3 regions of the Niveispirillum sp. FG148 genome follow, and region 1 is predicted to be linked to each of the others. Evidence: riboswitches for the same ligand, from Rfam matches in the RefSeq annotation. Region 1 holds a riboswitch; each other region holds the start of a gene.
What was found. A riboswitch is a leader RNA that binds a small molecule or an ion and turns the genes downstream of it on or off. The one in region 1 is predicted to bind thiamine pyrophosphate.
Positions count from the first base shown of each region.

Region 2: it holds a riboswitch for thiamine pyrophosphate, as region 1 does, so the genes downstream of both, ACODTW_RS13580 (ABC transporter ATP-binding protein) here and thiC (phosphomethylpyrimidine synthase ThiC) in region 1, are expected to answer to the same signal.
Region 3: it holds a riboswitch for thiamine pyrophosphate, as region 1 does, so the genes downstream of both, thiO (glycine oxidase ThiO) here and thiC (phosphomethylpyrimidine synthase ThiC) in region 1, are expected to answer to the same signal.

Region 1 covers NZ_JBMDKJ010000037.1:215-3,453, reverse strand. The annotation lists gene ACODTW_RS24990 (ankyrin repeat domain-containing protein) at 1-1,272, opposite strand, end outside; TPP riboswitch at 1,382-1,510, shown strand; gene thiC (phosphomethylpyrimidine synthase ThiC) at 1,577-3,239, shown strand, end outside.
Region 2 covers NZ_JBMDKJ010000011.1:43,810-47,048, forward strand. The annotation lists gene ACODTW_RS13570 (acetoin utilization protein AcuC) at 1-972, opposite strand, end outside; gene ACODTW_RS13575 (nuclear transport factor 2 family protein) at 1,022-1,501, opposite strand; TPP riboswitch at 1,659-1,763, shown strand; gene ACODTW_RS13580 (ABC transporter ATP-binding protein) at 1,756-2,532, shown strand; gene ACODTW_RS13585 (ABC transporter permease) at 2,529-3,239, shown strand, end outside.
Region 3 covers NZ_JBMDKJ010000006.1:63,086-66,324, forward strand. The annotation lists gene fmt (methionyl-tRNA formyltransferase) at 1-905, opposite strand, end outside; gene def (peptide deformylase) at 954-1,460, opposite strand; TPP riboswitch at 1,624-1,724, shown strand; gene thiO (glycine oxidase ThiO) at 1,718-2,866, shown strand; gene thiS (sulfur carrier protein ThiS) at 2,879-3,079, shown strand; gene ACODTW_RS08545 (thiazole synthase) at 3,083-3,239, shown strand, end outside.

The DNA.
Region 1 (3,239 bases):
GACGGCCAGTCCGGCATTGGCGGCGGCGTAATGCAGGGCCGTGCGCTTCCCGTGCTTGGGGAGGGTGAATTCATCGGTCACATCCGTCGCAGCCCTGACGTCAGCACCATGGGCCAGCAGCCAGGCCACAGCCTCTGCCTGGTCCGCTTGGGAAGCCGCCATCAGCGGCGTCTTGCCGAAGCCGTTACGAACGTCCACGCCGTCGATCGCCACGGTATCGGCCAGCAATTCCGGCCGCAGGGCTGCCGACAGATGCGACAGCGGGTCGATGCCAGCGGTAACCGCGCAACGGCTGAAGGCATCCTTGCCATCGCCCCGCCGGACAATGGCGGCACGCACCGTGTCCAGAGGCGCGCCATCGACCAGCAGGGTGCGGGCATGGTCGGCCGGCGGCGGTCCGCCCCCGCAATCGGCGCCCCAGGCCAGCGCGAACAGGGCGTTGCGTGCCCTTTCGCCGGCCCTGTCACCCTGCAAGGGGCGATAGAAATCGGTCAGCGCGAGAAGGGCCGCCTGATAGACGGGCAGGATGCGCGACAGGGCAACCCGGTTGCCGACCGACAGATAGGACCAGGTCTGATAGGGCAGCAGCCCTTGCCTGGGGGCTGGCGGCAATTGTGACGGGTCCAGCCTTGCCTGTTCCAGGATGGCAGCCTGCTGTCCTGCCAGGGCATAGCGCAGGCTGCCCCCATGGTTGGCCAGGAAGCCGCCGTCCGCCAGGGTGGCAGCGCGGATGAAATCCTGCACTTGCCCGTCGGGGAACCCCTCCACATGGCCGCGCCCCCAGTCGCAGCCCGATCGCGGCAGAAAATTGTCCCGGTTGCTGCCGAACTGCGGTTCCGTCGCGGCCAGCAGACCCGGCCGCCGCCGCAATACATCGCAGGGAATGGCATAGAAGGCCGATTGCGTCTGCACCACCCCGGCACTGGACAGCAGCCGCAGCAGCGCCACCAGACTGTCGTCCGTGCCGTCATAGGTAGCGGGGGCGCCCAGCACCTGTTCCAGATAGGGATCGTTCTGACCGGTCAGCGCCGCGGTCAGGTCATGCACCAGCCGGTCGATCTCCGCCTTCGCGTCGGGTCGGAAGGCATGCAGGAACAGCAGCCGGTCCAGGCTGATCAGCGGCGTGGACGGGTTGCGGGTGGCGGCATCGGCGGCAGCCGGGTCGCGGCCCATCCGGGCAATCGCCTGTTCATACCCCTCATCGGCGGCGACCGGCATCGTGATCAGCAGCAAGCCGGCGGCCAGCATGGCCAGGGTGCGGCGCAGGGTCATCTGAAACGGTTCTCCGTTGGGTATCCGCGGTGCAGCCTATCAGCACGCCAACCGTGCGGATACCGAAACACCCGCCCTTGACACCTTGCCTGTTTCTCCCGCAGTTTCCATCCCGTCCAAGGGGAACCCCGGCAAGGGGCTGAGACACCGCATGGACCGCCAATGGGCGGCACCGGCGCGGGAACCCTTCGAACCTGATCCGGGTCGTACCGGCGTAGGGATGGAAGCATAGGGCCCCGTTTGCCCCCGATGTGCCGCCGCACCTTCGTGCCAAGCCCGGATCTCCATTCAACGGGAGGTCCAGATGCCAGATACCACCATTACCGATCCTGAGTTCCGCGTCACCACCGGCCCGCTGCCCGCCAGCCGCAAGGTGCATGTGGCGGGGGAGCGGTTCCCCGATATCCGCGTCGCCATGCGCGAGATCGACCTGTCGCCCAGCGCCAACGAGGCGCCGGTGCGTGTCTATGACCCGTCCGGCCCCTATACCGATCCCGCCGTGCGCACGGATATCCGCCAGGGCTTGGCCGAGTTGCGCCGGTCCTGGGTGGAAGCGCGCGGCGATGTGGAGACCTATGACGGCCGCAGCGTGAAGCCGGAGGATAATGGGCTGCGCGAAGGCCAGGAAAGCCCCGTGCCCCTGTTCAACCGCGCCGGCCGCCGCCCCTTACGCGCCAAGGTCGGGGCAAACGTGTCCCAGCTTCACTATGCCCGCAAAGGCATCATCACGCCGGAGATGGAATATGTCGCCATCCGCGAGAATCTGGGCCGGCAGCGCCGGGCCGAACAGGCGGCGCGTGACGGGGAGGATTTCGGGGCATCCATCCCCGATTACGTGACGCCGGAATTCGTGCGGGACGAGATTGCGCGCGGCCGCGCCATCATCCCCAACAATATCAACCACCCGGAAACCGAACCGATGATCATCGGCCGGAACTTCCTGGTGAAGATCAACGCCAATATCGGCAATTCCGCCGTCACCTCCTCGGTCGCGGACGAGGTGGACAAGCTGGTCTGGGCCATCCGCTGGGGGGCCGACACGGTCATGGACCTGTCCACGGGCCGCAATATCCACACCATCCGGGAATGGATCATCCGCAATTCCCCCGTCCCCATCGGCACCGTCCCTATCTATCAGGCGCTGGAAAAGGTGGATGGCAAGGCGCAGGACCTGACCTGGGAGATTTTCCGCGACACCCTGATCGAACAGGCTGAACAGGGGGTGGATTATTTCACCATCCATGCCGGCGTGCGGCTGGCCCATATCCCGCTGACGGCAAAAAGGGTGACGGGGATCGTCAGCCGGGGTGGGTCCATCATGGCCAAATGGTGCCTGGCCCATCACCAGGAGAACTTCCTCTACACCCACTTCGATGAAATCTGCGAGATCATGAAGGCGTACGATATCGCCTTCTCCCTGGGCGACGGGCTGCGCCCCGGCAGCATTGCCGACGCCAATGACGCCGCCCAGTTCGCGGAGCTGGAGACGCTGGGGGAACTGACCCATATCGCCTGGAAGCATGACGTGCAGGTGATGATCGAAGGGCCGGGCCATGTGCCCATGCACAAGATCAAGGCCAACATGGACAAGCAGCTGAAGGTCTGCGGCGAGGCGCCCTTCTATACGCTGGGGCCGCTGACCACCGATATCGCGCCGGGGTACGACCACATCACCAGCGGTATCGGGGCGGCCATGATCGGCTGGTTCGGCACCTCCATGCTCTGCTACGTCACGCCCAAGGAGCATCTGGGCCTGCCCGACCGCGACGATGTGAAGGTGGGCGTCATCACCTATAAGCTGGCCGCCCATGCCGCCGATCTGGCCAAGGGCCATCCGGGGGCGCAGGAACGCGACGACGCGCTGTCGCGCGCGCGGTTCGAATTCCGCTGGCGCGACCAGTTCAACCTGTCGCTGGACCCCGAAACGGCGGAAAAATACCACGACCAGACCCTGCCGGCGGAAGGCG
Region 2 (3,239 bases), on a different contig from region 1:
CTGCACCGGATCCATACCGTTCAGCACGGCCCAGATACCGGCCCATGCCCGTCCCACCGACCAGGGGTTATAGCCGCCCCCGCCCACGACAATGGTACGCGGCGCCAGCCCCACCAGATCGGCCACGGCCCGCCACAGCGCCCGATTGGACAGGGACAGGCGCGACAGGGGATCGTCGGCCAGGGCGTCGGCGCCTGTCTGGATCATCATGGCCTGAGGCCGGAAAGCCACCGTCAGGGGAATGATCGCCTCTTCCACCAGATGGCGGAACTCGCTGTCATTCAGGCCGGCGGGCATGGGCAGGTTGCGGGCCATGCCGCCGGCGCGATCGTGCAGCAGGCCGGTATGGGGCCAGCGCCCTTCCTCGTGGATTGAAACGGTCAGCACCCGCTCATCATCATGAAAGGCATCCTGGACGCCATCGCCGTGATGGGCATCCAGATCAATATAAAGGATGCGGTCCAGCCCCTGGTCCAGCAGCGCCATCAACCCCAGAACGGGCGCATTGAAGAAGCAGAAGCCGCTGGCCCGCGTCGGTCGGGCATGGTGGGTGCCGCTGGCCGGTGAATGCACCACCCCGCCATCGCGCACCAGTTCGGCCGCCAGGATGGCCGCACCGGCCGCCACCGCCGGCCGGCGGTACATTTCCGGAAAGATGGGATTTTCCAGCTTGCCCAGGCCATAGGTCTGCGCCGTTGCCAGATCGACCCGCTGGTCCCGCTCCGCCCGCGCCACAGCCGCGATATAGGCCCGGTCATGGAACCGGGCCAGTTGCTCCTCGCTGGCCTGCGGGCTGTCGCGATACCGGTCGTCGGCCAGCCAGCCCATGGCCCGGATCAGATCAGTGGCGACGCTGACCCGCGGGATCGACAGGGGATGTTTGGGCCCATAGCTGGAATGGCGATAAATCTCGCCCCCCAGGTAAAGCGGGCGTTCCAGGGCGCAGACGGTCGGCAGGGCGAGATCGTGCATAAGCGGCAATCTAGGCAGGCGTCACCTGGGCGGCAAGCCTGCCCGCCGCCTATTTCACCGCCTCATGATCATAAGAGAAGACGCGGGCCAGCTTCCACCCATCGGCATCCAGCCGCCAGAACTGGGTGAACCGGGCCCTGCCCACCAGCTTTTCCGGCCCGTTGCCCTTGCGTTCATAAAAGACATGCTCACCCTGTTCCAGAACGCCGATGCCGGCGATGGGGTGCAGGGTCATGGTTCCCGGCACCAGCTCGCGCCGCGACCGCCAGGCATCGGGAGCCTGACGGGCTTCGCAATTCTTCTTGTACAAGGCGATGAAGCTGGCGGCCGACCGGGCCACCTCCCCTTCCTTGTCGTGATACATCTCGAAATCGGGTGTCAGCAGGGTTGCCGCGCGGGCGGGGTCGCAGCCTTCGAAAAACAGTTCGAAGAAGTCCGCATCGACCTTTTCCATGGTCTGACGTAACGCCGGCCCCTCCGGCAGGGTCGCAGCATTGGCGCTGCCGACAGAACTTGTGGCAAGCAACAAGGCCGCGAATGCTCCCGTCAACCAGCGCATAGCATCCTCCATGTCGATCCAATATCCGATTGGATAATGGACCGACAGGGAAGCCAAGGTCCAACGGCAGCAACGTGCCCGGTACCAATGCGCTTGCGGCGGGGTCACAGGTTTGTCATAACCAGCGCATCTCACTGGGGGGAGCCGATGGTCGGCTGAGAGGTTCCGGACGGAACGACCCCTGGAACCTGATCCGGCTGATACCGGCGTAGGGACAGTGACCAATGCGCAATTCGCCGGGGCCCGTCGCGACCCCGCCACCGCCCGCCATCCATTTGAAAGATGCCGCGCTGTCGTTCGGGGGCCGCGTGGTATTCCGTGACCTGTCGCTGACGGTGCCCGCCGGGCGTACCACCTGCCTGCTGGGGCCCAGCGGGGTGGGCAAGACCAGCCTGCTGCGCCTGATCGCCGGCCTGGCCAAGAGCGACGGGGCCGTTTCAGCCGATGATGCCCAGCCCGTGGCCGGACGCATCGCTTGGATGGGACAACAGGATCTGCTGCTGCCCTGGGCCACGGCACTGGATAACATCCTGTTGGGGGTAAGGTTGCGTGGGGGCCGGGCTGACCATGATGACCGTGACCGCGCCCTGTCCTTGCTGGAAGCCGTTGGTCTGGCCGACCGCGCCGGCAGCCGGCCAGACGCCCTGTCGGGCGGCATGCGCCAACGTGTGGCGCTGGCCCGTACCCTGTTCGAGGATCGGCCCGTCGTGCTGATGGACGAGCCCTTCTCTGCCCTGGACGCCATCACGCGGCTGCGGCTTCAGGATCTGGCGGCCGGACTGCTGGCCGGCCGGACGGTTCTGATGGTCACCCATGACCCGATGGAGGCGCTGCGCCTGGGCCATCAGGTGCTGGTCCTGTCCGGTCATCCAGCCGCTCTGTCCGATCCCATTCTGCCCCCCGGCCCCGTGCCGCGCCCGCCGGACGACCCCGAACTGCTATCCCTGCAGGGCCAATTGCTGGCCCGTTTGCGTGGCGATGAAGCGGAGGACGCGCCATGACCGGTCGCCTGCTGCGCGGGATTATCACGCTGGCCGGGCTGCTGCTGGCCTGGGGCCTGCTGGTGCATCTGGCCGACCTGCCACATTATATATTGCCGGGCCCGGACCGGGTTGCGGCCCGCCTGTGGTCGGACCGTGCGCTGCTGGCCCAGCATGCCGGATATACGGCGCTGGAGATCATCCTGGGGCTGGTGCTGGGCACGCTGTCGGGCGGGCTGGCGGCCCTGGCGCTGACGGCATCCGCCGCCGCCCGCCGCTGGCTGCTGCCATTGCTGCTGGCCAGCCAGGCCGTGCCCGTCTTCGCCATCGCGCCGCTGCTGGTGCTGTGGCTGGGCTATGGGCTGGCCTCCAAGGTGGCGATGGCCACCCTGATCATTTTCTTCCCCGTCACGGCCAGCTTCTATGACGGGCTGCGCCGCACCGATCCCGGCTGGCTGGATCTGGCCCGCACCATGGGGGCCAGCCCCTGGACCGTGCTGCGCCATATCCGGCTGCCGGCCGCCCTGCCCGCCTTCGGCTCCGGCCTGCGCATGGCCGCCGCCGTCGCCCCCATCGGCGCCGTCGTCGGTGAATGGGTCGGCGCCTCGGCGGGGCTGGGCTATCTGATGCTGCATGCCACGGCGCGTGTGCAGACGGACCTGACCTTTGCCGCCCTGTTCATCCTGGCGCTGCTGGCTGTTTGCCTGTGGCTGCTGGTCGATTTCCTT
Region 3 (3,239 bases), on a different contig from region 1:
TGCCCAAGGGCATGGGGGAAGCCACGCAGGAAGGCGGCCCCGTCGACGGGGCCCTTGCCCGGCCGCTGCACCCGGATCAGACGCAGGGCACCTTCACCACAGGCCAGGGTCGGCCCGGCATCGATCAGGGTGCCCGGTGCGCCCGACCCGGCCACGGCTTCGGCTGCCAGCACCTTCAGCTTTTCCCCGCTGGCCAGATCGATCCAGGTGCCGGGCCAGGGCGTCAGGCCGCGCACCTGCCGGTCCAGTTCCACGGCTGGGCGCGTCAGGTCCAGGCGGCCTTCATCCTTGGACAGTTTGGCGGCATAGGTTACGCCTGCCTCGGGCTGCGGCACGGGCGTCAGGCTGCCGTCATTGAGGCCGGGCAGAGCTGCCACCATCAGGCGGGCGCCCATTTCGGCCAGGGCGTCGTGCAACTGGGCGGCGTTCATCTGCGCCGTGATGGGCAGCGCTTCGGTCAGCAGCATGGCGCCCGTGTCCAGCCCGGCATCCATCTGCATGATTGTCACGCCGGTTTCGGCATCGCCGGCCAGGATGGCACGCTGGATGGGGGCGGCCCCGCGCCAGCGCGGCAGCAGGCTGGCATGGACATTGACGCAGCCCAGGCGCGGCGCGTCCAGAATGGCTTGCGGCAGGATCAGACCATAGGCCGCGACGATGGCGCAATCCAAGTCCAGGGCCGCGAACGCCGCCTGTTCCTCGGGCTTGCGCAGGCTTTTGGGCGTGCGCACTTGGATGCCCAGGGCGTCTGCCCGGCGATGCACGGGGCTGGCCTGCAATTGCTGGCCGCGGCCGGCGGGGCGGGGCGGCTGGCTGTAGACGCACACCAGTTCATGCCCGGCATCGACCAGCGCATCCAGGATGGCGACGGAAAAGTCGGGCGTGCCCATGAAGGCAAGACGCATGGGGAGCCTCTTTGGTCCGGTATGTCCCTGATAACGGGCGGCCGCCCGTTACTTCCGCGCCTTGTTGTACTTGCGCAGGATCATGTTGCGCTTCAGCGACGACAGATGGTCGATGAACAGCACGCCGTTCAGATGGTCGATCTCGTGCTGGATGCAGGTGGCCAGCAGGCCGTCGGCATCCATCTCCTGCACTTCGCCGGCGCGGTCGACATAGCGCACGCGCACCATCTTGGGCCGCGTCACCTCGGCATAGATTTCCGGGATGGACAGGCAGCCTTCCTGGGTCACGGCCAGTTCGTCCGATGTCCACAGCAGTTCCGGGTTGACCATGGCCAGCGGGTTGGGCTTTTCCGTCTTGTGGTCGTTGACATCGACCACGATCAGCCGTTCCAGCAACCCGATCTGCGGCGCGGCCAGACCAATGCCCGGCGCCTTGTACATCGTGTCCAGCATGTCATCCATCAACTGGACCACGCGCCCGTCGACATTGTCGAGCGGCTTGCACTTGGCCTTCAGCCGGGTGTCGGGGATGGTGATGATGGGCAGCAGCGACATGGGGCCTTCGTCCGGCGTAAAGCGTAAGGGGGTGGGACAATATATCCCTCTCTGCCGCAAATATGCCCGGAAAGCCTTGGGGTCAAGCGCGAACAGGGTGGGGCCGCCCATGCCCGCCATCCAGCCCTTGCATTGCGTCCATGACAGGGCCATGACATAACGCATGGACCCTGGGGTGCCGCTGTCATACCGACGGCGGCTGAGATCACACCCATAGAACCTGATCCGGATCATGCCGGCGAAGGGAGAAGGCGGAAATGAAGTCATATAAACCTGTGGACAAGCCGCGCGTCGCCATCATCGGCGGGGGCATCATCGGCATGGGCATCGGCTGGCGTCTGGCCCAGGCCGGCGCGCAGGTCGACATCTTCGAACGCGACAAGGCGGGCCAGGCTGCCAGTCGCGCCGCCGCCGGCATGCTGGCCGCGGGCGTGGAGGCAGAGCCGGGGGAACAGCCCTTGCTGCCGCTCTGCCTGGACAGTCAGGCGCGCTGGCCCGGTTTCGCGGCGGAGCTGCAGGCACTGACGGGCCTGCCCGTGGGCCTGCGCAATGACGGCACCCTGGTCGTTGCCAGCACGCGGGACGAGGTTGAGCTGCTGCGGTCCAATTACGAATTCCAGCGCGGACTGGGCCTGGACCTGACCTGGCTGACGGGGGCGCAGGCCAAGGAAAAGGAACCGTTCCTGAACCCGCGCACGGCCGCTGGCGTGTTCAGCCCCAAGGATGGGCAGGTGGATAACCGCCTGACCTGCGCCGCCCTTCGCGTGGCGCTGGAGAAGACCGGCGCCCGGCTGTATGAGGGGGCGGAGGTGACGGGCCTGGATGTGCAGGCCGGCCGGGTGACGGGTGTGCTGCTGGGTGAGCGCCGCGTGCCGGCCGATATCGTGGTGCTGGCGGCCGGCGCCTGGTCGCGGCAGATTGCGGGACAGGTCAGCCCGCCGCCCGTGCGACCCGTGAAGGGCCAGATGATGTCGCTGTCCATGGACCCGGCCCACCCGCTGCTGACCAGCGTCGTCTGGGGCCCCAAGATCTATCTGGTGCCGCGTGCCGATGGCACCCTGATCCTGGGTGCCACGACGGAGGAGAAGGGGTTCGACGACCGGCTGACGGGGGGCGGCGTGCTGGCCCTGCTGGATGCCGCCTGGCGCACCCTGCCGGGGGTGGAGGAACTGCCCATTAAGGAGATGTGGACGGGCTTCCGCCCTGGCTGCCGTGACGACGCCCCCATCCTGGGCCTGGCGCCGGGCCTGGACGGGCTGGTGCTGGCCACGGGCCACCATCGCAACGGTATCCTGCTGGCCCCGATCACGGCCGATACCATATCTTCCCTGATCCTGACGGGCCGTGTTGATCCGTCCATCCGCGCCTTCGGGGCCGACCGTTTCGCGGCGGCCCAGGCGGCGTAAGGGAACAAGCCGATGATCATCCTGAATGGCAAGAACCGGGAACCGGACGATTACGCCCTGACCGCCGTCATGGCGGCGGACGGCATTGATCCGGGTGCGCGCGGCATTGCCGTGGCCGTGAATGACAGCGTCGTGCCGCGCGGACGCTGGGCCGATACAATCCTTTCCCCCGGTGACCGGGTGGAAATCGTCAAGGTTTTGCAGGGTGGTTGAGAGATGACCGATCCGTTGAAGATCGCGGGCAAAAGCTTCCAGTCGCGTCTGTTCCTGGGCTCCGCTGGCTATCCCAACCAGCAGGTGTTCCTGGACAGTCTGACCGCGTCGGGTGCGGAAATCCTGACCGTGTCCGTTCGCCGCGCCGACCTGACGGGCT